DNA from 3 places in the Terrabacter aeriphilus genome. Region 1 is predicted to be linked to each of the others. Evidence: riboswitches for the same ligand, from Rfam matches in the RefSeq annotation. Region 1 holds a riboswitch; each other region holds the start of a gene.

Evidence for each region. A riboswitch is a leader RNA that binds a small molecule or an ion and turns the genes downstream of it on or off. The one in region 1 is predicted to bind cyclic di-AMP.
Region 2: it holds a riboswitch for cyclic di-AMP, as region 1 does, so the genes downstream of both, ABD979_RS18480 (CHAP domain-containing protein) here and ABD979_RS13415 (C40 family peptidase) in region 1, are expected to answer to the same signal.
Region 3: it holds a riboswitch for cyclic di-AMP, as region 1 does, so the genes downstream of both, ABD979_RS05880 (glycosyl hydrolase) here and ABD979_RS13415 (C40 family peptidase) in region 1, are expected to answer to the same signal.

The regions. Positions count from the first base shown of each region.
Region 1 is NZ_BAABIW010000017.1:78,397-87,799, forward strand. Features, by position in the region: gene ABD979_RS13380 (NHL domain-containing thioredoxin family protein) at 1-927, shown strand, start outside; gene ABD979_RS13385 (hypothetical protein) at 941-1,828, shown strand; gene ABD979_RS13390 (DUF6458 family protein) at 1,919-2,230, shown strand; gene ABD979_RS13395 (acyltransferase family protein) at 2,352-3,776, shown strand; gene ABD979_RS13400 (GNAT family N-acetyltransferase) at 3,871-4,875, shown strand; gene ABD979_RS13405 (acyl-CoA dehydrogenase) at 4,914-6,776, opposite strand; tRNA gene ABD979_RS13410 (tRNA-Gly) at 7,000-7,073, opposite strand; cyclic di-AMP (ydaO/yuaA leader) riboswitch at 7,368-7,513, shown strand; gene ABD979_RS13415 (C40 family peptidase) at 7,518-8,087, shown strand; gene ABD979_RS13420 (fatty acid desaturase family protein) at 8,186-9,292, shown strand.
Region 2 is NZ_BAABIW010000027.1:14,632-24,034, forward strand. Features, by position in the region: gene ABD979_RS18440 (hypothetical protein) at 1-52, shown strand, start outside; gene yidC (membrane protein insertase YidC) at 99-920, opposite strand; gene ABD979_RS18450 (hypothetical protein) at 1,012-1,347, opposite strand; gene ABD979_RS18455 (AAA family ATPase) at 1,441-1,998, opposite strand; gene ABD979_RS18460 (potassium channel family protein) at 2,112-2,861, shown strand; gene ABD979_RS18465 (DUF389 domain-containing protein) at 2,893-3,891, opposite strand; gene ABD979_RS18470 (GNAT family N-acetyltransferase) at 3,977-4,582, shown strand; gene ABD979_RS18475 (alkene reductase) at 4,672-5,742, opposite strand; gene ABD979_RS18480 (CHAP domain-containing protein) at 6,015-6,914, opposite strand; cyclic di-AMP (ydaO/yuaA leader) riboswitch at 6,919-7,111, opposite strand; gene ABD979_RS18485 (sortase domain-containing protein) at 7,335-8,135, opposite strand; gene ABD979_RS18490 (CHRD domain-containing protein) at 8,151-8,930, opposite strand; gene ABD979_RS18495 (VOC family protein) at 9,193-9,403, shown strand, end outside.
Region 3 is NZ_BAABIW010000009.1:172,453-181,855, forward strand. Features, by position in the region: gene ABD979_RS05875 (PKD domain-containing protein) at 1-1,791, shown strand, start outside; gene ABD979_RS05880 (glycosyl hydrolase) at 1,855-2,796, opposite strand; cyclic di-AMP (ydaO/yuaA leader) riboswitch at 2,803-2,953, opposite strand; gene ABD979_RS05885 (sulfite exporter TauE/SafE family protein) at 3,169-4,209, opposite strand; gene cysC (adenylyl-sulfate kinase) at 4,206-5,513, opposite strand; gene ABD979_RS05895 (hypothetical protein) at 5,661-6,626, opposite strand; gene mfd (transcription-repair coupling factor) at 7,442-9,403, shown strand, end outside.

The DNA of each region.
Region 1 (9,403 bases):
GAGGTCGTCGGTGGCACGACGAACGAGGGCCTGCGCGACGGACCCGCCCCCGAGGCCTGGTTCGCCCAGCCCTCCGGCCTCGCCACCTCCGCCGACGGGGCCCGGGTCTGGGTCGCCGACTCCGAGACCTCGGCCCTGCGCTCGGTGACGACGGGCGACGACGGCGCGCTCGTCGTCGAGACCCACGTCGGCACGGGCCTGTTCGACTTCGGCCACCGCGACGGCGACGCCGCGCAGGCGCTCCTGCAGCACCCGCTGGGCGTCACGGTGCTGCCCGACGGCTCCGTCGCGATCAGCGACACGTACAACGGCGCCGTGCGCCGCTACGACCCGTCGACCGGCCAGGTGTCGACCCTGGCCCAGGGCCTCGCCGAGCCGAGCGACGCCGTCGTCGAGCCCGACCCCGTGACGGGTGAGACGCGCCTCGTCGTCGTCGAGTCAGCGGCCCACCGGCTGACCCGCGTCGCCCTGCCCGCCGACGCGCAGCGCGTCGACGGCCCGGCGAGGCGCACCCAGCGCCCGGCCACCCCACTGGCCCCCGGGGCGGTCGAGCTGGAGGTCACCTTCGTGCCCCCGGCCGGCCAGAAGCTCGACGACCGCTGGGGCGACCCGACGATGCTCGACGTCTCGGCCAGCCCGGAGGGCCTGCTCGTCTCGGGCGGCGGCCGCGCGCGCGGGCTCCGCCGCACCCTGACCCTGGCGGACGGCATCCGGACGGGGACCCTGCACGTCTCGGTGCAGGCGGCCGCCTGCGACGGCGACCCCGACACGGGGGAGGTGCCGGAGCACGCCGCGTGCCACCTCTTCCAGCAGGACTGGGGCATCCCCGTCACGGTGGAGCCGGATGCGCCTGCCACACTGGGGCTCGACCTGCGTGGGGTCGTTCCCGGCGCGCCCGGCCCGGCCACCGGCTCCGCGGAGGCGTGACGAGGAGGCAGCCATGGTGTCGCAGCGTCCCGGAGGTGCCGGCCGCTCCGTCGTGTCGAGCCTGTGCGGTGTCCTCGCCGTGGTGCTGCTGCCGGTCGCTCTCGTCGCCTTCTGGGCGTCGGTGCTGCTGACCCGGACCGACGTCTTCGTCGACGAGCTGGAGCCCGTCGTCAGCACGCCGCAGGTGCAGGAGGCGCTGACCGACGGCATCGTCGACGGCGTCCTCGGCGTCGTGCAGCTGCGACCCGTCGTCGAGCAGGCCCTCGAGGGTCCGCTGCGCACGCAGGCCGCGACGGTCGTCGCGAGCCCACAGGTGGCCGCGGCCTGGACGAGCGCGATCCGTGCCGTCCACACCCAGCTCCTCGCCGTCATGGAGGGCCGCGCCGACACGCAGCTCGACGCCGACGGCCGGGTCGCCGTGCGGGTCACGATCCCCGTCCCGGCGCTCACCTCGACGCTCGAGCGGTTCGGCGTCCCCGATGCCGCCTCCATCGCTCCGGTCGTGACGATCCCGCTCGTCAAGGCCGACGACCTCCGCACGGTGCGGCAGGTCTACCGGGTGGCCGACGTCGTGGGGCCGTGGGCGCCCGCGGCCGTGGCCGTCCTCGCGCTGCTCGCCGTCGCGCTCGCCCGGCGCCGGCGCGCGGTGGCGGCCGCCGTCGGTGCGGGCTGGATCGTGCTGGCCCTCGGCCTCGCGCTCGTCGTCATGGTGGCGCGCGAGCCGCTCATGCGCCGCGTGACGCCACCCGTGGCGCGCACGATCGCCGACACCGCCTACGGCCTCGCGGCCCGCAACCTCGACGCCGAGATCGGCGTCGCGGTGGGTGCCGGCCTCGTCCTGCTGCTGCTCGCCGGCGTCAGCGGCGTGGTCGGGCGACGTCGCGCCGGCCGACCCGCCTGAGCCGTCGGACACCCGGGGAGTGGGCCGGTCCCCGGCGGGTATGTCCCGCCCAGGCGCGCGACGTGGCGTGCCCCCAGTCAAGGAGCGGTCATGGGAATCGGACTCGGCATCTTCCTGCTCGTGGTCGGCGCCATCTTCTACTTCACCAACGTCGACAGCAGCGTGCTCGACCTCTCGCGCAGCACCGGCAACACGATCGGGCTCATCCTCATGGTGGGCGGCGCGCTCGCGATCGTGCTGGCCCTCGTCATGAACGCCCAGCGCACCCGCACGCAGCACACCACCGTCACCGAGCGCCGGGGTGCCCCGGACGTCGTCGAGCGCCGCGTCGAGCGTCGCGTCGACGGTGACGGCGACGAGGTCGTCGAGCAGCGCGTCGAGCGGCGCGACGGCACCCTCTGACAGGCCCGAGCCGCGCTGCCGGCTGGACCGGCGCGTGGTGCCGCCGTAGGCGATCGGGTGGACGACGGCCTGAGCAGGCGAACTCACCTGCGCGGGCCGTCGCCCGTGCTTCGATGGGTGGGTGAGCCAGACTCGCCCCCGGCCCCGCTCGTCGGGCCCCGCGCGCGCCACGCCCCGGTCGGCCGACGCGATCGCCGCGGCGACGCCGGAGGGGCGCGACCGCTGGGTCGACCTGATGCGGGTCGGCTCCCTGTTCGTCGTCGTCCTCGGGCACTGGCTCATGGTCGACATCACGCCCGACGGGCGCATCGCCAACGCGCTGGCCGAGGTCCCCGCGCTGCAGCCCCTCACCTGGCTGCTGCAGGTCATGCCGCTCTTCTTCCTCGTCGGCGGCGTGGCGCACGCGCACACCCTCGAGTCGCTCGAGCGCCGTCATCCCGACGGCCCCGGCCGGTATGCCGCGTTCTTCCGGGCGCGCGCCCTGCGGTTGCTGCGCCCCACCCTCGCGTTCCTCGTCGTCTGGGCGGCGATCGGCGCCGCGGCCCACCTCACGGGACTGACCTCCCGGCCGGGCGACGTCGGCCGGATCGCGCGCGAGGCGCTCGTGCTCGTGCCGCAGCTGCTCTGGTTCGTCGGGATCTACCTGGGGGCGTGCGCCTTCGCGCCGCTGATGCGCGACCTGCACCGGCGCTGGGGGCTGCGCGTCGTCGCGGCGCTCGTCACCGCGGCGTGCCTCGTCGACCTGGTGCGGTTCGGGGGAGGACCCGAACTCGTCGGCAACCTCAACTTCGCCCTCGTGTGGCTCGCCCTCCACCAGCTCGGGTTCGCTTGGCGCGACGGCCTGCTCACGACCCGACGCGGATGGGCCATGGCGATCGGCGGGTTCGCGGCCATGGGCCTGCTCGTCGGGCTCGGGCCCTACCCGGTCTCGATGGTCGGCCTGCCCGGTGAGGCCGTCTCGAACATGGCGCCGCCGACCGTCGCCCTGCTCGCCCAGGGGTTCGGCATCTGCGGCCTCGCCGTGCTGCTGCGCCCGCCGATGACGCGCGTGCTCGCGCGGCCGCCTGCCTGGCGCGCCGTGGTGGTGGCCGGGCCGTTCGCCATGACGGCGTTCCTCTGGCACCTGACCGGGCTCCTGACGGTGCTGCTCGCGGCGCGGGCCGTCGGGGTGTCACAGCCGGTGACGGGCACCCTGGCGTGGTGGGTGACGCGGCCGCTGCTCTTCGCCGTGCTCGCGTCCGTGACGGCCGTGCTCGTCGCGGTGTTCGTGCGGTTCGACCGCAGCCCCCGGTCGGCGAGCCCGGCGAGCCCGTCCAGCCCAGCGAGACCGGCGCCCCGGTGGGTCGACCCGCTGGCTGTCGTGTCAGCCGTCGTGCTCTTCTTCGGCATCCTCGTCGTCTCGATCGTCGGGGTCGACGTGCTCGGCAACCGGCCCGTCTTCTTCCTCGTCGGTGACGTCACACCGCTCGTCGGTTTCGCCGTGCTCGGGGTGGGCCTGCTCCTGCTGCGGGCGACCCGACCGCAGGGTGGGGCCCCCGCCCGGTGACCCCGCCCGGTGACCTCGCCCGGTGACGTCGGGCCGTGACGACGGGAGCCGAAACTCGTTGGTGCTCCGAGGATCCGGCCCCTACGGTCAAGGCATGGAGACGATCCCCGTCGACGTCCACGACGACGCCGTGTGCGCCCGCGCCCACGAGGTGCTCTGCGCCAGCAAGGGTCACGAGCGACCGTGGAACGAGCCGCCCTCACTGGCCGAGACGGTGGTCGAGTGGCGGCATGTCGACACCTCGCAGCCGATGGAGATGTGGGCCGCGGTCGACGAGGGGAGGGCGGTCGGCATCGCGACGCTGTGGCTGCCGATGGAGGACAACACGACGATGGCCTGGGTCGACGTCGCGGTCGACCCGGCCCACCGGGGTCGCGGGGCGGGCACGGCCCTCGTCGACCGCCTGATGGCGCGGGTCCGCGAGGAGGACCGCTCGACGGTGATCGTCGACTTCCTCGTGCCGCCGGACTCCGACGGCCACCCCTCCCGGCGGTTCGCCGAGGCGCACGGCTTCTCGCTCAACAACACCGAGATCATGCGCCACCTCGACCTACCGGTGCCGGACGACGTGCTCGACGGGCTCGCCGAGCGGGCGCGCGCGAGGTGGGAGGCGGCATACGTCCTCGAGACCCACGTGGGCGGCGTGCCGACCGCCCTGCGCCCCTCGCTGTGCGCCCTCATGAACCAGCTGGCGGTCGACGCGCCCACGGGCGACATCGACTTCGAGGAGGAGTCGCTGACGCCGGCGCGCTACGAGGAGCACCTCGAGGTGTTCCGGGCGCAGGGGCGGGTGCGGCTGACCACCGTGGCCGTGCACCGGGCGAGCGGGGAGGTCGTCGCCTACACCGACCTCGTGCTGCCCTCGGGCGCGCCCGGAACGGCTTGGCAGTGGGGCACGCTCGTGCACCGCGACCACCGGGGCCACCGCCTCGGCATGGCCGTCAAGCTCGAGAACCTGCGACGACTGCAGGCCGACCACCCGGGGCGCAGGCGCGTCGTGACCGGCAACGACGACACGAACGCCTGGATGGTCTCGATCAACGAGGAGCTCGGCTTCCGCGTCGTCGAGCTCAGCCCCTCCTACCAGCGCACCCTCTGACCCGCCCCGGCCCCGGAGCCGGGGCCGGGGCGGGCCTGTCAGAAGGCCGATTCGGGCACGTCCATGAGGTCGTTGTCGGTGGCCTCGGCGATGGCGCGCTCGGCGGCGAGCTTGGGCAGCACGTTCTTGGCGTAGAACGAGGCCGCTGCCACCTTGCCGCGGTAGAAGTCGGCGTCCTTGCCGGACGCGCCGCGCTCGAGCGCCGCCTGGGCGACCTCGGCCTGGCGCAGCAGCAGCCAGCCGACGACGAGGTCACCGGCGGCGAGCAGCAGGCGCGTGGTGTTCTGGCCGACCTTGTAGAGGTTGGCCGCGTCACCGCCCATGCGGGGGTCGCTCTTGACGAGGTCGCCGATCATGTGGCCGACGATGCCCTGCACGTCCTCGACCGCCCGGCCGAGCAGCTCCCGCTCGGTGTCGAGCGAGCCGCCGAGGTTCTTGGCGAACTCCTGCATCTGCCCGGCCACGTGCTGCAGGGCCTGGCCCTTGTCGCGCACGATCTTGCGGAAGAAGAAGTCGAGCCCCTGGATGGCGGTCGTGCCCTCGTAGAGCGTGTCGATCTTCGCGTCGCGGACGTACTGCTCGATCGGGTAGTCCTGCAGGAAGCCGGAGCCGCCGAAGGTCTGCAGCGACTCGGTGCCGAGCAGCACCCACGCCCGCTCGGAGCCGAGCCCCTTGACGAGCGGGAGCATGAGGTCGCTGAGGCGGTTGGCGAGCTCGGCGTCCGAGCCGCGCTCGAGCGCGACCGTGGGATTGCCGGCCTGGGCCTGGTTGACGGTGTCCTGCTGGCTCGCGGTGTAGAGCACGAGCGCGCGCAGGCCCTCGGCATACGCCTTCTGGAGCATGAGCGAGCGGCGGACGTCGGGGTGGTGGGTGATCGTCACGCGCGGGGCGGACTTGTCGGTCATCTGCGTGAGGTCGGCGCCCTGGACGCGCTCCTTGGCGTACTCGAGCGCGTTGAGGTAGCCGGTCGAGAGGGTCGCGATCGCCTTGGTGCCGACGAACATCCGCGCGTTCTCGATGACCTTGAACATCTGCGCGATGCCGTCGTGGACGTCGCCGAGGAGCGTGCCGATGGCGGGCTCGTGCTCGCCGAAGGTCACCTCGCACGTCGTGCTGACCTTGAGCCCCATCTTGTGCTCGACGTTCGTCACGTGGGCGCCGTTGCGCTCGCCGAGCTCACCGGTGTCGAGGTCGACGTGGAACTTCGGCACGATGAAGAGGCTGAGGCCCTTGGTGCCGGGGCCGGCACCCTCGGGGCGGGCGAGCACGAAGTGCACGACGTTGTCGACGAGGTCGCTCTCGGCCGAGGTGATGAAGCGCTTGACGCCGGTGATGTGCCACGTGCCGTCGGGCTGCTGCACGGCCCTCGTGCGGCCGGCGCCGACGTCGCTGCCGGCGTCGGGCTCGGTCAGCACCATCGTGGTGTGCCAGGCCTTGTCGACGATGTGCCTGGCGAGCTTCTTCTGGTCGTCGGTGCCGAGGTGGAAGAGCAGGTTGGCGAAGGAGTAGCTCGCCGTGAACATGTGGACGGCAGGGTTGGCGCCACAGACCATCTCGGCGACCGACCAGCGCAGCGAGGCCGGCACGACCATGCCGCCGAGCTCGGCGGGCACGTCGAGGTTGCCCCACTCGCCGTCGACGTAGGCGCGGAACGACCGGTGGAACGACGGCGGCATGGTGACCGTCTGCGTGGCCGCGTCGTAGACCGGCGGGTTGCGGTCGCTGTCGAGCAGGCTGTCGGCCAGCTCGTGCTCGGCGAGGCGCGAGACCTCCGCGAGGATGTCCTTGGCGGCGTCGACGTCGACGTCGGCGTAGATCCCCCGGCCGAGCACCTCCTGTCGGTCCAGCACCTCGAAGAGGTTGAACTCGAGGTCGCGCACGTTGCTCTTGTAGTGGCCCATGGGGACCCTCCGCGTTCTGTCTCTCGTCGTGCGTCCGCGCGTTCCGGCCGCGGGCGCGTCACGTTACTGGCCGGTCACTTCCATGATGCTACCGGCCGGTAACGAAGGCAAGGCGGCGCGGTCACGAATGCGGCACGCGCCCGGAGACGCCGCGAGGGTGGGCCCCGTGGCGCCCCGGGGACGGCAGAAGGGCCCGGTCGCGGTGACCGGGCCCTTCTGCATCTGGAGCAGGCGGCACGAATTGCACGTACGTCTTCCCCCTGGAAGAGGGCTGTTCTGCTACTGAACTACGCCTGCGAGGCGTCGCCCACCGTAGCAACACGGGGGCGTCCAGGTCCAAAACCGACGCGCCCGACACCGACCGCCGTCTGCGGGGTCCACCGCACGGCCTCCGCCGGGCCCGCGAGACGGCCCGGATCCGTGGCACTGTCTGTCGATCAGGAGCGGTCCCGTACCCCATTGGTTGGGCAACTGTTGCCAACATCTGTCATTTCGCGGCCTTCTCGTGACCAATCTGTCACCGTCTGTGGGATGGTCATCGCCCCGGGCACCCCCGGGGTGGCCCACCGGACGCCGAGTCCTGTCCACCGGTGGGGCAGCCCCCTGCAACACGTACGGACAGGAGTGGGGGACCCACTTCCGGGCCGGTTCGCCGGTCCTCGGGGTGAAGCCGCATCTGCGGCCGGGCATCTTCCGCCCGAACCCGACAGCTCACCTCACAGGCGTGGGAAGGACTTCACCATGCCCATTTCTGCCCTCGCCCGACGGATCCCCTGGCAGTCCCTGACGGTCACGCCGCTGCTCGCAGCGGCCCTGGTCCTCGGGACGGGCGGCGCGCCGACGTCGTCGGTCACCGACTGGGGGGCGTCGCAGGCGGCCGCCGCAGGTGCCGAGGCCTCGGGCCCCGTCACCATCGACGCCGCACCCGTCGCCTACACCACCCCGGCCCAGCGCGCGGCCCGCGGTCGCTACGCGGTCAACATCGCCGCCGCCCAGCAGGGCGACCCCTACCGCTACGGCGCCGCCGGCCCGTCCGCCTTCGACTGCTCCGGACTCATCTACTACACCTACCGCACCCGTCTCGGCGTCGGCGTTCCCCGCACCGCCAACGCGCAGCGGCTCGCGGCCGTGGCCGTCAGCAAGTCGCGCATGCAGCCGGGCGACCTCATCTTCTTCATGTCGGGCGGCCGGGCCTACCACGTCGGCCTCTACGCCGGCAGCGGCAAGGTGTGGCACTCGCCGAAGCCGGGTCAGCGTGTCCAGCTCTCGAAGATCTGGACGACGAGCTGGGTCGCGGGCCGGATGGTCTGAGCAGCGCACGAGCGTACCCCCGGCACGCTGGGGGTACGCTGGTCCCACAGCGCGCCCCAGACCCCGGTGCCCACCGTCTTCGAGGCCTGGGGTCAGTCATGAACAACAGCCACGTGCCGGCGCCGGGGTCGACGCCCGTCGCCTCCCCGCCATCTTCGCCGGCGAGCTCGTTCACGCCGCTCGCGCGGCGCGTGGCCGAGATGGGGCTCATGCGCCGGCGGTACGGCTACTACTGGACTCGGCTCGCCACTGCGCCTTTGCTCGTCGCGGCCTGGGCGGTCGTCTTCGTCCGGGTCGGCGACAGCTGGTGGCAGCTGTGCTCCGCCGTCGTGCTCGCCGTGCTCATGACGCAGATCGCCTTCCTCGGCCACGACGCGGCACACCGCCAGATCTTCCGGTCCGGTCGGTGGAACGACTGGACCAGCCTGTTCGTGGCGAACCTGCTGGTCGGGATCAGCTACGGCTGGTGGCAGCGCAAGCACACGAGGCACCATGCCGGCCCGAACAAGGTGGGCACCGACCCGGACATCGAACCCGGGGTGCTCGCCTTCGTCCCGGTGGCGGCGTCGCGGCACGCCTGGCTGCGCTGGCTGCGCGCACACCAGGGGTGGTACTTCGTCCCCCTCCTGCTGCTCGAGGGCCTCTCGTTGCACTGGGAGGGCATCCGCCGGGTGACCTCCCGGGCCCCGGTCGACCGACGCTGGGTCGAGCTCACGCTGCTCTCGCTCCGGCTCGGCGGCCTGCTCGCCCTGGTCCTCGTCGTCCTGCCGCCGGCCAAGGCCGTGGCGTTCCTCGCCGTCCAGGTCGGGTTGTTCGGCCTCTACCTCGGCTCGGCCTTCGCCCCCAACCACATCGGCATGCCGCTCGTCTCGCCGACCCTCAAGCTCGACTTCCTGCGGCGCCAGGTCCTCATGAGCCGGAACATCCGCGGCGGCTGGCTGACGTCGGTCCTCATGGGCGGGCTCGACCGGCAGGTCGAGCACCACCTCTTCCCGTCCATGGCGCGTCCGCACCTCCGGCGTGCCCAGCCGTTCGTCATCGCCCACTGCGACGAGCTCGGGGTGCCCTACACGCAGGTCGGGTTCTGGACGGGGTACCGCGACGTCATCCGCCACCTCAACGTCGTCGGCCTCGAGGGCCGCGACGTCTTCCTGTGCCCGCTCGTCGCCCAGCGCCGCGCCCTGACCGACGTCCCGCGCGGGTGAGCCGGTGGTGCGTCGCGGGGAGCCGACCCGTCCGATCCGCCCACCCCGGACCCGGTGGCCTCACACCAGCTGCTGAGGACGGCGCTGGGCAGGGGCTTGCTCGACGACCAG
Region 2 (9,403 bases), on a different contig from region 1:
GCGTTGTGACGCCTGCGGCACCGTCGTCGTGCCCGCCCCAGACCGGCAGTGAGACGTGAGGCCGAGGCCGAGGCCGAGGTCGTGGTCGTGGTCGTGGTCTAGGTCGTGGTCGCGCGCCGGAGGGCGGCGGGCGAGCCGGGCGTCGGCGCGAAGCGCCACACGAGGCCCTGCTGCGCGAAGGTCCAGGCGTTGTTGACGAACCAGTAGACGACGAGCCCGGCCGGCACGAACGCGGCGGCGGCGAGCACCCCGAGGCCGCCGACCCAGGGCATGAGCCGCTGGACCGTCGCCATCGCCTCGGGCAGGTCGGTCGGGTCGGTCATCGGCAGCACGAACCACCGCTGGGTCAGCAGGCTGAGCAGGGCCGCCCCGAGCGCCACGGCCGCGAGCAACAGGCCGCCCGGCACGCTCGCGCCGAAGGTCGTGCCGAGGTGGCCCGTCAGGTGCAGGCCCGCCACCGAGGCGGCCGACGCGGAGGCGACGAGGCCGGCGTCGAGCGCGCCGACCGAGTGACCGGCCGCGAGGTCCGACACGACGCGGTAGAGCGCGTAGAACAGCGGCAGCTGCAGCAGCACCGGGGCGAGCCCCCACGCCGAGACGCCGTGCTCGGCGTGGATGCGACGCTGCTCGGCGCGCATCGCCGTCAGCTGCTCGAGGTCACGGCTGCCGGCATACCTGCGTCGCAGCTCGCGCAGCTGAGGCGCGGCGTGCGCGCGGGCGTGCGCGGACCGCACGCCGTGGACCGTCACCGGCAGCAGCACGGTGCGCACGGCGACGACGAGCAGCGCGACGGCGAGCAGCCAGCCACCTGCCGAGCTGGGGCCGAGCCCGAGGGCGGTGGCGAGGTGGTGGGCGGCCGCGAGCACGGCCGCGACGGCATGGGTGAGGGGGGTCAGGAGGGTGGACAGGACGTCGGGCACGGGTGAGCTCCTCGGCTCGGGCCGGCGTCGGGTGACGCGGCCGGGTGACTGGGTGGGCACGGGCCCGCGCGCCGCTCTCGCGACGGACGGGTCAGCGCCGGCCCGGTGCCCGGGGTCGCCGAGGACAGCGGGGCGCGTCGACCGCGCACCAGTAGGCGGTCGACGCCGGCACCGCGCCGGCCACACCCGAGGGCCGCGCCCGCACCGGCACCGGCCCCACGGGCCGGGCCTGCCGGGCGGTGAGCGCGATCGCGAGCAGGCCGACGGCGCCCGCCGTGACGAGCACGTGGAGGGGGCTCGCGTCGCCGGTCGTCGCGAGCAGCACGACGAGCGTGGCGACGAGCGAGGTCAGGAGCGTCGCAACGACGACCCGCACGCGCGCGGCCTCCGTCGTCAGGGCGTGGAGGCGGTCTCGTCGGTCGTCCACGGGCCACCTCCTGCGCGTCGTCCCAGTCGTCCCGGTCGTCTCAGCCGTCTGAGCGCCGGTTCAGTGCCGGCTCGGTGCCGGTTCGGTGCCGGGTCAGCGCTCGTCCGGCTCCATTGTCCCACTGCGCGGCGGGGCGTGCCGACGAGGCTCGGCCCACAGCGCGTCGACGGCTGCCACCTGCTCGGTGAGGGCGAGGCCGGTGACGTCGAGGGCGTGGTCGGCACCGAGGCCGGTGGCCGCGTCGGCGCGGTGGAGGGCGACGAACTCGTCGTCGGTGAGCCAGACCGTGCGGGTCGCCGCCCGACGCCACGCCTCCTCGAGCGTCACGGTGAGGTGGACCACGACGACGTCTTCGAGCAGGGCGCGGTAGGTCCCGACCGTCGCGGGCGTCAGGACGTCCGCGACGACGACGTCGATGTCGGCCGCCGCGAACGTGCTCGCCAGTGCGCAGGCGTTGACGACGCCGAGCCGCTGCTGGCGCAGCCCCTCCGCGCCGTCCCACGGCGCCGCGCCGCCCGACACGACGAGCTGGCGCACGTCGTCGACGTCGACGACCGCGCACCGCTCGCGGGCGGCGGCGAGGGCGTGCGCCGTCGTGGACTTGCCCACGGCGGGTGGTCCGGTCAGCACGAGCACGGCACGTGACGGCATACGACCATGCTGTCGTATGCCGGGTGGCCGGGCCCGTTCCGGTGCCGCGGCCGGGTGGTGGTCCTATCCTCGGCCTCGGGGGCACCGCGGGCGACGGGGAGGAGGCGGGACGGATGACGGCACCGGCTCCACGTCGGCCGGGCGCGGTCGCGGACAACCGGCTGCTCGACCGGTTCGACCTCGTGCTGCTGCTCGTCCTCGCCGTCATCGTCAGCCAGGCGCTGCTCGACACGCGCGGGTCGGTGTGGGGCTCGTTCGTCACGCACGCGACGACCGGCCTCGCGCTCGTCGTCGCGACCCGTGCCTCGGGAGCCCGACGCCGGGTCCGCCGCGCGCTCGACGTGCTCGTCGCCCTCACCGTGGTCAGCAACGTCGTGCTCCTCCTGTCGTCGGGCGGCCGGCCCGTGTCGCCGGACGACCTGCAGCCCGAGGGCGTCTGGCTCGGCGCGGCCGTCGCGCTGCCCGTCATCATCGGCCGCCGCCTGCTCGAGCACCCGGTCGTGCGGGTCCAGACGGTGCTCGGCGCGGTCGCGGCCTACCTGCAGATCGCCGTCGCCTACGCCACGCTCTTCCAGACCGTCGACGGGTTGACGGCGACGCACTTCTTCGGCGCGCAGGTCTCGACCACCGCGTACACGTACTTCAGCCTGACGACGATCTCGACGGTCGGCTACGGCGACCTCGTCCCGGCCACCGACCTCGCCCGGCTCGCGGCCACGAGCGAGGCCGTCGTGGGCCAGGTCTTCCTCGTCACCTTCGTCGCCCTCATCGTGTCGCGGTTCGCGGCCGGGCCGGGTCGGGGAGCGCGGCGCGCGCGCGACGACGCCGAGCACGCGGACGACGCCGAGCACGCGGACGACTGACCGTGGCGCGGGCCACTGGGCTCAGGTGGTGTCAGGTCGTCGAGCCGAGGTCGAGGCTCTCCCCGACGGAGCGCTCGAGCACGACCGGGATACCCGTCGGCAGCTGCGTGCTGAGGTCGCGCATCAGCGTGGCGGTCGGCGGCAGGTCGGTCGGTGCCCTGACCTCGATGACGAGGCTGAAGCCCTGGTTGGTGACGTCGACGACCTCCGCGCCCGGCGTCGACGCGAGCCAGCTGCCCGCCGACGCGCGGCCGACGTCGGTCAGCTTCGCCACGGCGAGGGCGATGAGGCTGTTGAGCACGATCGGCACGAGGACGAGGAGCACGAGCAGGGCGAAGGTGACCCGCACCCGGTGGCGCGCCCGACCGCCCTGCTCCCGGACGGCGCTCGTGTAGCCGAGGGTCGTGAAGACGAGGCTCCCGGCGAAGACGAGCGCGAGGAAGTTGGAGAGGAAGAGCACGAGCGCGCCGAAGGCGAGGCTGGGGCTGCCCTCGGCGAGGCAGATGCCGACGACGCAGAGCGGCGGCACGAGCGAGATCGAGATGGCCACGCCGGGCAGGATCGCAGCCACGTCACGCCGGGCGAGCGCGATGGCCCCGGCGAACCCCGTCGCGAGCGCGCCGAGGAGGTCGACGAGGCGCGGGCTCGTGCGGGCGGCCACCTGCGAGTTCGACAGCAGGTCGTAGGGGCTCGGCAGGAGCAGGGAGAAGAGCGCGCCGAGCCCGATCACGACGAGCCCGCCGAGCACGACGAACTTCACGCCGCCCGTGCGCTCGCGCTTCACGAGGGCGAGGGCGGTGCCCATGATCGGCGTCGACAGCGGCGCGATGATCATGGCGCCGATGACGGTCGCGGTGGAGTCGGCGATGAGCCCGGCGCTCGCGATGCACGCGGCGAGCACGAGCATGGTCCAGAAGGCCGATCGCTTCGAGAGCGTGTCGCCCTCGTTGAGGTCGAGGTCGGCGGTCAGCTCCTCGAAGGTGCGGCGCTGCCGCTCGGGCAGCACGCGGGCCCGGATGGCCGTGAGCATGGCGTCAGTCTGCTGGAGGACGACCGCTCGCGTGGGCGTTTCCCGGCCGTCGGGCCCGGTCGCCAAAGCCCCTAGCATCGGCGCCATGCCTGACCGACCCGTCCTCCCCGACCTGCCCGGCGCGGCCGAGGTGCCCCTGCCGACCCGCTGGCTCGTGCGTGACGCCACGGCCGACGACGCGGCCGCGTGCGCGGCCATCTACGCGCCCTACGTCACCGGCACGACGGTCACCTTCGAGACGGAGCCGCCGGACGCCACCGAGGTGGCCCGGCGCATCGCCGCGGCGCAGGAACGGCACGCCTACCTCGTGCTCGAGGAGGACGGCGTGGTCGTCGGCTACGCGTATGCCGGCCCGTTCAAGGCGCGCGCGGCCTACCGGTGGTCGTGCGAGGTGTCGGTCTACCTCGCCGGGCACCGTCGCGGGCTCGGGGGCGGGCGCAGGCTCTACGAGGCGCTGCTCGAGCGGCTGGCTGCCCGGGGCTACCGCACGGCCGCGGCCGGGATGACCCAGCCCAACGAGGCGAGCGCGCGGCTGCACGCGGCGCTGGGGTTCGAGCCCGTCGGCACCTACCGCGCCATCGGCTGGAAGCTCGGCGCCTGGCGCGACGTCACGTGGGTGCAGCGCGCCCTCGGCGATCCTCTCGCCTCGCCCGACCCGCCGGACGGCCAGGACCCGCCCGGCCCCGCCTGACGGCGCGCCCGAGGCGCGACGGTGCCCACCCGACCGGGAGGTCGAGTGGGCACCGTCGTGAGTCGCGAGGGGGCGTCTGCCCCCTGCGGTCAGGGCAGGGTCGGGTAGTCCGTGTAGCCCTCGGCGCCGCCGCCGTAGAAGGTGTCGGCGTTCGGCTCGTTGAGCGGGGCGCCCTCGCGCCAGCGCCGCACGAGGTCGGGGTTGGCGAGGAACTCGCGCCCCACGGCGACGAGGTCGCCGAGGTCGCGCTCGAGGATGTCCTCGACGTCGGCGAGCTGGGTCACCGAGCCGAAGCCGCTGTTGAGGATGACCGGGCCGCCGAAGCGCTTGCGCAGGTCGCGCACGACGTCGGCCTCCGGGTCGCCGAGGATGCTGAGGTAGGCCAGGCCCAGCGGGGCGATGCCCTCGACGAGCGCCTCGTACGTCGCGGCCGTGTCGGCCTCGTCCTGCTCGAGCACGCCCTGGATGTTGTGCGCGGGCGAGACGCGGATGCCGACGCGGTCGGCGCCGATGGCCTCGGCCACGGCCTTCGTGATCTCGATCGTCAGGCGGGCGCGGTTCTCGGGCGAGCCGCCGTAGGCGTCGGTGCGCTGGTTGCTGCTCGGCGCGAGGAACTGGTGCGGCAGGTAGCCGTTGGCCGCGTGCACCTCGACGCCGTCGAGCCCGGCGGCGACCGCCTGGCGGGCGGCGTGGACGAACTCCGCCACGAGCCCGGGGATCTCCTCGGTCTCGAGGGCGCGCGGGACGACATACGGCTGCTGGCCGTTCGCGGTCACGATCTCGCCGGGCGCGGCGATGGCGCTCGGTGCGACGCTCTCGAGCCCGCCCTTGTTGTCGGGGTGCGCGATGCGGCCGGCGTGCATGAGCTGGACGACGACGTGGCCGCCGCCCGCGTGCACGGCGTCGGCGACGAGGCGCCAGCCGGCGACCTGCTCGTCGGAGTGCATGCCGGGGGTGTCGAGGTAGCCCTGGCCGACGGCGCTGGGCTGGGTGCCCTCGGTGATGATGAGGCCCGCGCTGGCGCGCTGGCCGTAGTACTCGGCGTTGAGCTCGGTGGGCGCCTGGCCCTCGCCGGCGCGGTTGCGCGTCAGCGGTGCCATGACGAAACGCTGGGGGAGGTCCCAGCGGCCGATGCGGATGCTCTCGAAGGCCGTGGACACAGGCCTGCTCCTCACTGTCGCGGACGACGGTCGAACGGGTGGTCACTCACGTGATGAGGCCCACCGGACTGGTAGAGCCTTCAACCACCTACCCGAAAGACAAGTCCGGGCCGTCGCCCCGCATTCCTCGGCGCCCGTGTGGCGAGCACCACGCCGCCGTGTGCCGGGTGCGTCCGGGCGCGACGAAGGGGAGGACGCCAGTGGCATCCTCCCCTTCGCGGAACGCGTGAGACCGGGTCAGAACGCGTGGGACCGCGTCAGACCCCCGTGGGTCACGGCGCGTAGATGTAGCGCATGCCGCCCTGGTCGGTCAGCGTGCGGGTGTTGTAGTTGTACGCACCGGCGAGGGCGTTCATCTCGACGATGGTCACCTCGTTGCCGTTGACGGCCGTCACCCAGCCGACGTGGCCGACGCTCGAGGAGCCGTGGACGCCGGGCTGCATGACGAGGATGGAGCGCGCGCGCGGCGTGCCGCTCACGGTGTAGCCGGCGCTCGCGGCGCCCGAGGCCCAGGCCATGGCGTTCCCGGCCCAGCCGCCGGGGTAGTAGCCCTCGGACTGGTACCACTTGTTGAGGGCGCCCCACGTGCACTGGCCACGGGTGGCCCAGTTGCGCGAGGAGTGCGAGCCCGAGGAGGCGCTCGGCGTGTAGTCGTTGCTGCTCGACTTCGACGACGACGTGCTCTTCGTCAGGCTGCGACGCGTCAGGTCGCGCGAGGCGCGCTGCGAGGCCTCGCGCTCGGCCGCGGCCTTCTGCGCGGCCTTCTTCGCAGCCTTCGCGGCCTTGGCGGCCGCGCGCTGCTCCTTGACCTGGACGTCCTCGATGACGCGCACCTTGGTGGGCGTGCGCTTGGCGATCGCCTGCTGCACGGCCGGCGCGAAGCCGATCTTCGACAGGGCGCTCGGCGCGGTGGTCGTGGCGGCTGCGGCGGCCGGGCCGACCGCGGCCGGGGCTGCCTCGACGCCGGCGGCGGCGACGGCGCCGTTCGCCGACGAGACGGTGTCGGCGCTCGCGGGGTTCGCGAAGGTGGCGACGAGCCCACCGGTGGCGGCGACGACGGCCGCGCCCTTCATCGCCGGCTGGGCCGACTCGCGGGCGAGGAGCTTGAGTTCGTTGAGTGGGTTGTGACGGCCCGGCGCACGGTGGCGCCCGCGGGTGGTCTCGTGGTTCACGGGTTCTACCTCTCCGCGCCTACGAAGTTAGCTGTCGGGTTCGGGCGGAAAGGTGCCCGGTCCGTGGCCGGGAAGCGAACGAGTCGCGGCCCGGTGGAAGGACTTCACCCCAAGGGCGTCCGAAGTCGTTGCGCCGGACGCCCGGAGAAACGTGTGGTTCCTCCGCTCCTGTCACAAGGTCTGTGCTCTCCCGGAAGGCGGTGACAGGACTAGGCGGTCCGCCTCACGAGAGTCCGACCGGTGGCCGGACTCCCGGAACTGTAGACGAATCAACTGGCAAAAGTCACGCCAAGGTAACGGTGCCGCGCCGTGCTCAGCCGCGATTGTCGGCTTTGAGGTACTTGACCAGCCCTTTACCTTCGCCAGGACCGCCCGGGAATGAGACGCACGTCACAGAGGCGTGGCGCGGGGGTGGGCTTGTCAGGCGCCCGACGTGAGGTGGCCGAAGACGATGACGTTGTCGCGGTACTCGTTGCGCGCGTCGGTGGGGCCGCCGCACGTGACGAGCCGGATCTCCGAGCGGGTGAAGTCGCCCCTGTAGACGGCCTCGGTCGGGAAGCTCGACTTGCGGTAGCTGGCCACCCGGTCGACCGTGAACGTCAGGTGCGTGCCGTCCTGGCGCGACACCTTCACGACGTCGCCTGCCTTGACCTTGCCGAGCTCGGCGAAGATGCCGGGCACGCCCGACGGGGTGTCGACGTGGGCCGCGACGACCGCCGGCCCGAGCTGGCCCGGGGTCGGCCCGTCGTCGTAGAGCCCGACCTCCTGGGCGGTTCCGGGCACCGAGATGGTTCCGTCGCCCTGCACGTGGAGCGGCACGAAGTCGCTCGAGCGCAAGCCGATCGACGGGATCTCGATCGACGTCAGGGCGGACGCCTCGAGGAAGGGCCCGATGCCGGTCCCGCCCGCCGGCGTCCCGCCCTGACCGGGGGTCGCCGACGGGCCGGAGGTCCCCGTGCCCGGCGTGCGGGCCGTGCTCGGGGTCGTCGCGGTGCTCTTGGTCGTCGGAGTGGTCGGCGTCGCGGTGGGCGCCGTGCTCGTCATGGTGCTCGTCGTCGGGACGCCGGCCGCCGCGGGCTGCGGCGGTCCGGACGTCCCGCGGAGCCCGAGCACGAGAGCGACGACCCCGACGACGAGCAGGATCACGGTCGCGGCGGCCGCCACCCCGGCCGCACCACGGGAGGTGGTGCGACGGGGCGTCGGCTCGGTGTGCTCAGGCATGGTGGATCCGGCCGATCAGGCGCGCGACCGCGCGCGACGGGCCGCGAAGACGCCGGAGCCGAGGGCCGCGACGAGCGCGCCGCCACCGACGAGGAGGAGGGCGTCGTTCGTGCCGCCGCTCTTCAGGGTGTCGGTGGGCAGGCCGCCACCGGTGTGCATGCCGCCGGCCGGGGCGACGCGCAGGGCGCCGCAGAGGGCCGGGTCGGTGGCCTCGGTGGGCAGCTTCGGGTCGAGGTCGCTCTTGGTGTCGCCGGAGTACTTGCCGTCGTGGTTGTGGTCGACACCGTGGATGACGACGACGGACTGGCCGGCCGAGATGGCCGTCGCGACCGCGTCGGAGACCTTGATGCTGCCGCGCTGGTAGGTCAGCTTGCCGCCGGGCGCGGTGTCGAAGCGGTCGATCGCGAGACCCGACTTGGGGCTCGTGTCGCCGGTCTTCGTCAGCGAGACGACGATGTCGCCGTAGGCCGGTCCGCCCTCGGTGGTGTTGAGGTGCCCGTCGCCGTTCTTGTCGTCGGACAGGACCGGGCACTCGTGGCGGGCCTCGGCCCCGAAGTGGATGTGGGCGGCGTGCGGGTTGTCGGGCAGCAGGCCGTTGGCGGCCATGGTCACGGTGATCCGGTTGCCGTCGACCTCGACCATCGCGGTGCCGCTCCCGGCGACGTCGCTGCCGGCGACCGGCTTGAGGTTGGCGCTGACCCAGGCGTCGGCCGCGAAGGCCGGCCCGACGCTGAGGGCCATGGCGGCGCCGGCCGCGAGGGTGGCGCCGGCGATCCGAGTGGTGGTGGTGCGCATCTGTTCTTCCTCCTTGATGAGGAGACAAGAGCCGTCCATCGTGGGGCTCAGACGGGGTCGTCGTCGACCGTCTCCGAGGTGTGCTTCGCCGCCACCAGCAGGTTGGATTGGGGTTCAAGCGAAAAACTTTCCCGATCGCACCCCGGGCGGCCTCCGAGCGGGCTTCACTGGAGTGGTGCCGGACCGCCCGCGCCCCCCGTGCACCACCCCTCCGACGACGGCAACAGCAACGACGACAACGACGACGACAAGGAGCACCGCCGTGCTCGAGAGCTCCCACGCGTTCAGCGGTTTCTCCGTCGACGACGTCGACGCGGCCCGCACCTTCTATGCCGACACGCTCGGGCTGTCGGTCAGCGAGGCCAACGGCATGCTGACGCTGCACCTCGCGGCCGACGGCGGCGAGCGGCGTGTGCTCGTCTACCCGAAGCCGAACCACGCACCGGCGAGCTTCACCGTCCTCAACTTCCCCG
Region 3 (9,403 bases), on a different contig from region 1:
GACAACAACCTCGGCGGTACGTTCGACGGCAACCTGCCGACGCTCTACGGGCAGATCCCGAACCTGACCGGCATGTTCTACAACGCGGGTCGGCTCTACTACACGCTCTACGGTGACAGCCGGCTCTTCTGGCGCTGGTTCTCGCCCGACAGCGGGATCGTCGACGAGCGCACGAACACGGTGCCCAGCTCCGTCGACCTGCGCAACGTCCGCGGCATCTTCGTCGCCGGCGACAGCGTGTACTTCGCCTCGCGCACCGACAGCACGCTCTACAAGGCGGGCTGGGACGGGGCGTCCGTCACGGGGAGCCCGGTCGCGATCAGCGGCCCCGCCGTCGACGGCACGTCGTGGTCGAGCCGCTCGATGTTCCTCTTCGCCGGCCCGCCCCTCAACCAGGCACCCAAGGCCGCCTTCGGGTCGTCGTGCTCCGGCGCGACGTGCGGCTTCGACGCCTCGGCGTCGAGCGACTCGGACGGGACCATCGCGTCCTACGCGTGGGACTTCGGTGACGGCAGCACGGGCACGGGCAAGACGCCCTCGCACCCGTATGCCGCCTCGGGGACCTACCCGGTGAAGCTGACGGTGACCGACGACAAGGGCGCCACCGGCACGCTGACGAAGGACGTCGTCGTGACGGTCCCGGTCAACCAGGCGCCGACGGCGGCGTTCGGGTCGTCGTGCTCCGGCGCGACGTGCGGCTTCGACGCCTCGGCGTCGATTGACTCGGACGGGACCATCGCGTCCTACGCGTGGGACTTCGGTGACGGCAGCACGGGCACGGGCAAGACGCCCTCGCACCCGTATGCCGCGTCGGGGACCTACCCGGTGAAGCTGACGGTGACCGACGACAAGGGCGCCACCGGCACGCTGACGAAGGACGTCGTCGTGACGGTCCCGGTCAACCAGGCGCCGACGGCGGCGTTCGGGTCGTCGTGCTCCGGCGCGACGTGCGGCTTCGACGCCTCGGCGTCGATCGACTCGGACGGGACCATCGCGTCCTACGCGTGGGACTTCGGTGACAGCAGCACGGGCACGGGCAAGACGCCCTCGCACCCGTATGCCGCATCGGGGACCTACTCCGTCACGCTGACGGTGACCGACGACAAGGGCCTCACCGGCACGCTGACGAAGGACGTCGTCGTGACGCTGCCCTCGAGCAGCACGACGTTCGTCGGGGCGAACCACTCGGCTCCCGGCGCGGCCAAGTTCAAGGCCGCGGCGGTGCCGATGGGGACCCAGGCCGGTGATCTGATGCTCCTGATGTTCTCGCGTCCGACGGTGGCCACCTTCTCGGGGCCGACCGGCGTGACCGGCTGGACCCAGGTGGCGACGGTTACCAACGGCTCGGTCACCTCGACCGTGTGGCGCAAGAGCGCCGACGCGGCGGACGTGGGCAAGACGGTGCGGTTCGACGACCCGAGCGCCTACCGGCTAGGCACGCTCGAGCTCGCCGTCTACCGCGGCGCGAACGCCACCAGCGTCCGTGCGGTGAGTGCCGTCGATGCAGGCCGGAACTCGCACACGACGCCCGAGATCGCAGTCTCTGCTGGTGACTGGGTCGTGTCGCACTGGGCCGGGCTGACCTCGGCGGTGTCGCCGTGGACCCTGCCCTCGGGCATGGTCCTGCGCGACCACCTCGAGGACCCGAGCGGTTCGTACCGCTACGAGTCGCTCACGGCCGACCCCGGCGCGGTCGTCACCTCTGACGGCACGCACGCCGGGGTGACCGCCACGACGGTCAACAAGTCCGACCGTGAGGTCATGTGGTCGATCGCCTTCGGGCAGTCGTGACCACGTGGTGCCGGGAGTGCCCGCGGCTGCGGGTGCTCCCGGCACCAGCACGTCCGCCGGCGGTCAGACGGCGAAGTTGACGTTCTTCAGCAGTGAGCCGTAGGCGGCGAACTCCGACGACGTCGTGAGGGCCCACGAGCAGTTGAGGTTGTTCTTGTTCGTCGGCGGGCGGTTGAAGTAGTAGACCGCCGCGAACCAGCTCTCGTTGGCGATGATGTAGTTCTTCGCGTTCGTCAGCCAGGTGGCGCGACGGGCGTCCTTGGTGACGCCGAACTCCGGCAGGGCGACCAGCTTGCCGCGTGGCTTCGCGAAGGCGAGGACGGGATCGACGAGCGTCTTGAGCTCGACCCAGGCGCCCTTGCCCTCTCCGCACGAGCTCCAGTTGTATGCGTCCGCCCCGACGACGTCGACGTACGCGTCGCCCGGGTACCAGTTCGCGGCGTACGCGCGGTCTGACGGCTTGGTGCGGTAGGACCAAGCCGTCAGCTGGAGGGTGAACTTGACGTTGGTGACGCCCTGCTGCCGGAAGATCGTGACGACCCGGGCAAACGCTGCGCGGTACTCGGCCGGGGTGCCGAGCGAGGACTTCGCCAGGACCTCCGGCTCGTGGCCGAACGCCAGGAGCGTGAGGCCGCTCCGGGCCTTGATCGTCGTCGCCCAACGGACGATATTGGCGTACAGCGCCGAGCCGGACTTGGCGTTGGCGACGGTCCTCCAGTTCGCCGACGTGTTGGCCGTCACCATCCGGCCGGTGGGGACCGAGCCCTCGAAGGTGCCGTACTTGTGAATGCCGACCGCCGTGCCGGTCTTGGACTGCATCGTCGCGGTGTCGCCGGCGGCTCCCGCGTAGATCTTGCCGCCGGGCAGTGCGGTCGCCGTGGCGGCCTGCGCCGGCACGGCGAGGGTGGCCACGAGCGAGCCGGCCGCGGCGAGGCCGAGGGCGGCGAGGGTGAAGCGGTGGGGGGATCTGCGCGCGGGCAGGGCGAAGCGAGGGGTGGTGCGCATGTCTGCTCCAGGTCTCCTAGGCTGCCGACCGGGTTAGCTGACGGGTTCGGGCCGGATGGCGCCCTACAGGAGGAGGCTCCTGATTCACCCCGAGGGAACGGTGGGTCCCCGGCTCCCGGGAGGCCTCGAGGGCTCCGGGATTAGGCGATGTGTGTGAAGGCGAACGGAACCCTAGCGGACCCCTGCACACGGGGACAGGTCACGACAGGTCCGATGGGAACGGGCAGATGACACCAATCCGGACGATCCGGTCAGGACCCACGGACCGTCCGCACCCCCGTTCCTGAGCACGCGCGCGTGCTCAGGAACGCTGTGAGAGCGGACCCGTGCCAGGTGTGACGCGGATCACACCGTTTTCCCGTCATGGTCGTGTCAGTGGGCTGCGTCGCCCGCTTCGGTGACGCGTGCCCGAGCCTCGGAACCGGACTCGGAGATGGACTCAGAGATGGACTCGGAGGTGGACCCGGGTGCGGCGTGGGGCACGGCGGTCGAGCGGTGCGCGAGCCGGCCGGAGAAGGCGGGCAGGCCGTGGCGGCGCCGGGCGGCGAACCACACCGGCGGCCCGACGAGCAGGGCCAGGAGCAGGACGATCCCGGTGGCCGTGTTGGGCACGCCGAGCAGCTTGAGGGCCGAGGCGAGCAGCACGAAGGCGAGCGCCCGGCGCACGAGGCCGCCCGGGGCACGCGCCGAGAGCTGGGCGCCGATCCAGACGCCGGGGATCGAGCCGAGCAGGAGCGAGAGCGTCAGGTCGAGGTGGAAGTCGCCGAGCAGCATGTGCCCGATGGCGGCGGAGGCCACGAGCGGCACGGCCTGGAGCAGGTCGGTGCCGACGAGCTCACTCGCCTTGAGGCTGGGGTAGATCGCCATGAGCGCGATGATGATGAGCGAGCCCGACCCCACGGAGGTCATGCCGACGACGATGCCGCCGACCGCGCCCACGAGCACGGTCTGCCAGATGCGGACCCGCACGGTGGGCGGGCCGGGCGGCAGGGGCGCGGCGCTGCCGTCGAGTCGGCGCGCCCGCTCGAGCAGGCGCAGGTAGGCCCGCACGATGAGTCCGGCCGAGGCCAGCAGCAGGGCCACCCCGAGGGCGACCTGCAGCCAGTGCTGGGCGGCCGCGCCGGAGCCGAGGCGGTTGAGGATGAGCACGCCGACGAAGGCGCTCGGGATCGACCCGATGCAGAGCCACTTGACGAGCGCGAGGTTCACCGTGCCCCGGCGGAGGTGCACCATCGACCCGACGGGCTTCATCACCGCGGCCGCGACGAGGTCGCTCGAGACGGCCGTGAGCGGCGGCACGCCGAAGAAGAGCACGAGCATCGGCGTCATGAGGGCGCCACCGCCCATGCCGGTGAGCCCGACGATGATGCCGATGCCGAGCGAGGCGATCGTGAGCAGCGGGTCGAAGCTCATCCGATCCACCCTCCGTCGCGCAGGTGCTCGACGATCTGCTCGAGGGACTCCTCGAGGCTGCGTCCCGTCGTGTCCACGACGACGTCGGCGTCGACCGGCGCCTCGTAGGGCGACGAGATGCCGGTGAACTCCGGCAGGGACCCGGCCCGCGCCTGGGCGTAGAGGCCCTTGCGGTCGCGCTGCTCGCACACCTCCAGCGGGGTGGCGACGTGCACGAGGACGAAGTCGCCGACCTCGGAGACCATCCGGCGGACCTCGGCCCGGGTCTGCGCGAAGGGGGCGATGGGGGCGCAGACGGCCATTCCTCCGTGCCGGGCCACCTCGGCGGCCACGAAGCCGATGCGCAGCACGTTGGCGTCACGCCCGGCGCGGTCGAAGCCGAGCCCCGACGACAGCAGCCGGCGCACGAGGTCACCGTCGAGGAGGCTGACGCTGCGCGCCCCCTCGCTCTCGATGCGCTCGACGAGGGCGGAGGCGAGCGTGGACTTTCCCGACCCGGAGAGGCCCGTGAGGAGGACGACGACGCCGCGGCGGGTGCGCGGCGGGCGCCACCGGAGCAGCACGGTGCGGACGGCCGGGTGCAGGCCCGCGGGCTCGAGCCCCCGGTCGAGCGCGGCCCCTGCCGCGAGCCACGCCGGGTCGCTGTGGGCGAGCACGCGGACCGGTGAGCCGGCGGAGTGCGCGACGGCCGCGACGAGGGCGGCGTCGCTGTCGGCGTCGCGCCACCAGACCGGGGCGTCGACGACCGTGACGTCGGGGTGGGTCGCGGCCGTCGCGAGGAGGGCCGCACGCAACACGCCGGCCGGGATGCCTTGTGGCGTCGGGGAGCTCGGTGCGAGCACGACGAGTGGACCGGTCACCTCGTCGGCGAGCAGTGGTCGCTGGGCCAGCACGAGCGTCGCGCCGGGGTGCAGCCAGTCGGCGATCGGCGCCCTCGGGTCGGTGACGAGCTCACCGCTCACCGTCAGCCGCTCACGGCCGTCGACGCCCTCGCCGCGCTCCAGCTCGGTCCGCTGCAGCTCGGCCAGCGGCAGGCACGTCGCGTCGGTGAGCACGAGGCGTCCGCTGTCGACGAGCGGTGCCAGTGCGACGTCGCCGTCCGCCACCTCGACCGTGAGCCGGCGGGCCCCAGCCGTGGCCGACGGGTCGGCCGTGCGGCCGCCGGCCACGTCGGTGCCGGGCTCGACGCGGCCGCCGAGCAGGCGCCAGGGGAGCCGCACGCCGTCGCGCACCAGTTCCAGGTCCGCCGCGGCAGCCCCCTCCACGACGATCCGTGGCGCCGTCGTCCGAACGGCAGCAGTCAACGATGTCAACGTCTTTCCTCCCCCTTTGCGCCCACCCGCGTGACCAGCCTGCCATGCGGGGGGAGTCGCCGGAGGTGGAATGCGTGATGCCGGGGTCCGAGGCGCAGTGGCCTCGGACCCCGGCGGTCACACCGGTTCCCAATCGGGTCAGGAGGTCGGCGACGAGGCGACCGCGGACTTCCAGGTGGCGATGCTCTGCGGCATGTGCGGTGAGTTGCTTCCGGGCTTCGGCAGCAGGTTCCACGGGCCCTTCGCCCCGTTGTCACTCTCGAAGTACGCCGCCGCCTTGACCGCGGGGGAGGCGTCGAAGATCGTCACGGCATCCCGGAGAAACTTCGCGCGAGCACCGTCGGAGAGGTTGTTGCGCGCTCCGAGCTCACCCACGAGGAGGTCCTTGCCCTTCGACCTTGCGGCCGAGACGGCCGGGTTGACGACCGTGGCAGCGGCATCCGCAGTCGCGTCGCTCTTGCCCCACTGGTAGAGGTCCGCACCGAGGGCGTCGACGTTGGTGAGGTCGAAGTTGAACCACGTGGACCAGGGGACGTTGCCGGACGCGGAGACCTTGTAGCGGCTCGGGTGGAAGGTTGAACCCATCAGCAGCGGTGCGAACTTGACGTTCGCCGGGGCGTAGCGAGCCTTGAGCTTGGCCAGTCGCATCTGCGCCTGCTGCCAGGCGGCGACGGTGAAGCCGTCGCCCTCGGGCTCGTGGGCGAAGGAGAACCAGATCGGGCGGTCCTTGGGAGCGGTCTGGAGAATGCGCGTGAAGGCTGCGTCGTGCGCGCCCTTGTTGACGCCCGCCACATCGGAGCCGAGGTTGATGTAGACGGCCGTCTTCGCGTCGTACACGTACGTCGGGATGAGCCCGCCTCGCCAGGTCGTCGTGAAGTTGTTGGGCCAGAGCCGCATGAAACCTAGTGGACCGTAGGCGCTGACCGCGGCGCGGTAGGCCTCGGGCGCAGTCTGCCCGAGGGAGCGCCAGCCACCGGGGTTGACGCCGTAGCGGACGTGACCGGTCGCGGCGTCCGCGGTCGTGGCGTGGGCGGCGATCGGGAGCACGACGGCCGCGCAGAGGCCTGCAGCGGCCAGGGTCTTGCGACGAGTGGACTCGAACATGAGGGGGTACCACCTTGAGGGGATCTGTTTCGGAGGGCGTCGCACGCGGGCCGCAGGGCGCGGCCGAGCCTCGGCCCGGCCGTGGGGGCGACCGGCCGACGGGTGCGGCGCGTGGCTCTCGCCCGGAGGGTCGGTCGAGGCCGGTGCGGGACGCAGGTCAGGCGTCCAGCGGCGTCGCGTCGGGGGCGACGCGTCGCGGCGGCCCCGGCCTGAGCCGGCGCCGTGCAGCGGGACCCTGCGGCCGATGAGGGAGGCCGTCGGGGCGGGCTGTGAGTGCTCGTCGGCGAGGGCCGGACGAGCACGACGGGGACTCACTGTACGAGCGGGTGTCCGGGCGGTGCAAAACGGGCATCCACGACCTGTCCGCCTCGACGAGACCGCCGCGAAGGGCGTCAGCCGGGCCACGCCCGCACCGCGGCCGACTCCTGGAGGAGCACGGTCACCCCGCCGAACGTCCTTTTGCTGCAGCGTGATCCGCGACCGTCATGCGCGCGCTGGGCCGCTGCCGTCGTCCCGAGCCGCGGGCCGCCCCGACGGTCGCGCCCCGGTCCGACACGCCGTGAGCCGGTGACGAGCCGTCGGACGTGTCGTGCGGGCGCCGGTCGGCCCCGTCCGGGCCGACGTGGGCGGCTGCGGGCAGGTCCGGGCGCGTCCGGGCTGCCCGTCCGGGCGGTCGGTGGACGGTCGGTGGGCGCGATTAGAGTGGGGCAGATGCGTGCCGTCCCCGTGACGGCGCGTCCGTGCTGTCCGGGAACGGTGCCGCCCACCGCGGCCGGTGGCACCTGACCGCCTTCGACACGTTGGGACCTCCGCTCATGGCCACCACCACCGGCTCGCCGGCCCACCTCTCAGGCCTCCTCGACGCGTGGCAGGCGGAGCCCGCCCCGCGGCGGGTGCTCGAGCAGCTGGGCCACGCGCAGCTGCTCGACGTCTCGGGCAGCGACGGCACGCGACCGTTCCTCGTCGCCGCCCTCGCGCGGGCCGGCGTGGGGTCCGGGCCGCTCCTCGTCGTCACGGCCACCACGCGTGAGGCCGACGACCTCGCCGTGGCGCTCGAGGCCTTCCTGCCCCGCGACGCCGTCGCCGTGTTCCCGAGCTGGGAGACGCTCCCGCACGAACGTCTGTCGCCGCGGAGCGATACCGTCGGTCGCCGGCTCGCGGTGCTGCGGCGGGTCGCGCACCCGGACCCCGACGACGCGGCATACGGCCCGCTGTCGGTGGTCGTCGCGCCCGTGCGCGCCGTGCTGCAGCCCATCACGCGCGGCCTGGGCGACCTTGCGCCGGTCGCCCTGCGCCCCGGCGACGAGCAGCCCCTCACCGAGGTCGTCGAGGCCTTGGCGGCAGCCGCCTACACGCGCACCGACCTCGTCGAGCGGCGCGGCGAGTTCGCCGTGCGCGGTGGCATCCTCGACGTCTTCCCGCCCACCGAGGAGCACCCGGTCCGCATCGAGTTCTGGGGCGACACGGTCGAGGAGGTGCGGTGGTTCAAGGTGGCCGACCAGCGCAGCCTCGAGGTGGCCGAGCACGGCCTGTGGGCCCCGCCGTGCCGTGAGGTGCTGCTCACGCCCGAGGTGCGCGCCCGGGCCGCCGAGCTCGCGACGCAGCTGCCCGGCGTCGCCGACATGCTGGCGAAGGTCGCCGAGGGCATCGCCGTCGAGGGCATGGAGTCGCTGGCGCCGGCCCTCGTCGACGGCATGGAGTCGGTGCTCGACGTGCTGCCCCGCTCGTCGACCGTCCTGCTCGCCGACGCCGAGCGCATCCGCACGAGGGCCCACGACCTCGTCCTGACGAGCGACGAGTTCCTCCAGGCGAGCTGGGCGAACGCCGCGGCCGGGAACGTCGTGCCCGTCGACCTCGAGTCGCTCCTCGGCTCGGCCTCCTACTGGACCCTCGCGCAGGTGCGTGCCCACGCCGTCGGTGCCGGGCGGCCGTGGTGGACCATGACGCCCTTCACCTCGGACGCGGAGCTCGTCATCGAGGACGACGACGTCGACGTCCGGCTCGCGCTCGGCACGGTCGAGTCCGAGGCCTTCCGCGGCGACACCGAGCGCGCGGTCGGTCACGTGCGGCAGCGGATCGCCGACGGCTGGCGGGTCGCCATCGTCACCGAGGGGCCCGGCCTGGCCAAGCGCGTCGAGGAGGTGCTCCGCGACCACGAGGTGCCGGTCGAGCGCATGGCCGACGGCGTTCCGACGGGGCGGGCCGTCATCACGACCGCTTGTCTCGGAAGGGGATTCGTCGACGAGGCTGCTCGACTCGAGGTCCTCACCGAAACCGATCTCACGGGCTCGGTCGGCGGCTCGACGTCGACGAAGGACATGCGCCGCATGCCCTCGCGCCGCCGCAACCAGGTCGACCCGCTCCAGCTCCGTCCCGGCGACCACGTGGTGCACGAGCAGCACGGCGTCGGCCGCTTCGTGGAGATGATGCAGCGCACCGTGGGCGGGGCCACGCGCGAGTACCTCGTCATCGAGTACGCCGCGAGCAAGCGGGGCCAGCCCGGCGACCGCCTCTACGTCCCCACCGACCAGCTCGACCAGGTGACGAAGTACGTCGGTGGCGAGGAGCCCACGCTCAACAAGATGGGCGGCTCCGACTGGACGAAGACGAAGTCGCGGGCCAAGCGCTACGTCAAGCAGATCGCGGCCGACCTCATCCGTCTCTACAGCGCGCGCCAGGCCACGCGCGGGCACGCCTTCGCACCCGACACCCCGTGGCAGCGCGAGCTCGAGGAGGCTTTCGCCTACGTCGAGACCCCCGACCAGCTCTCGAGCATC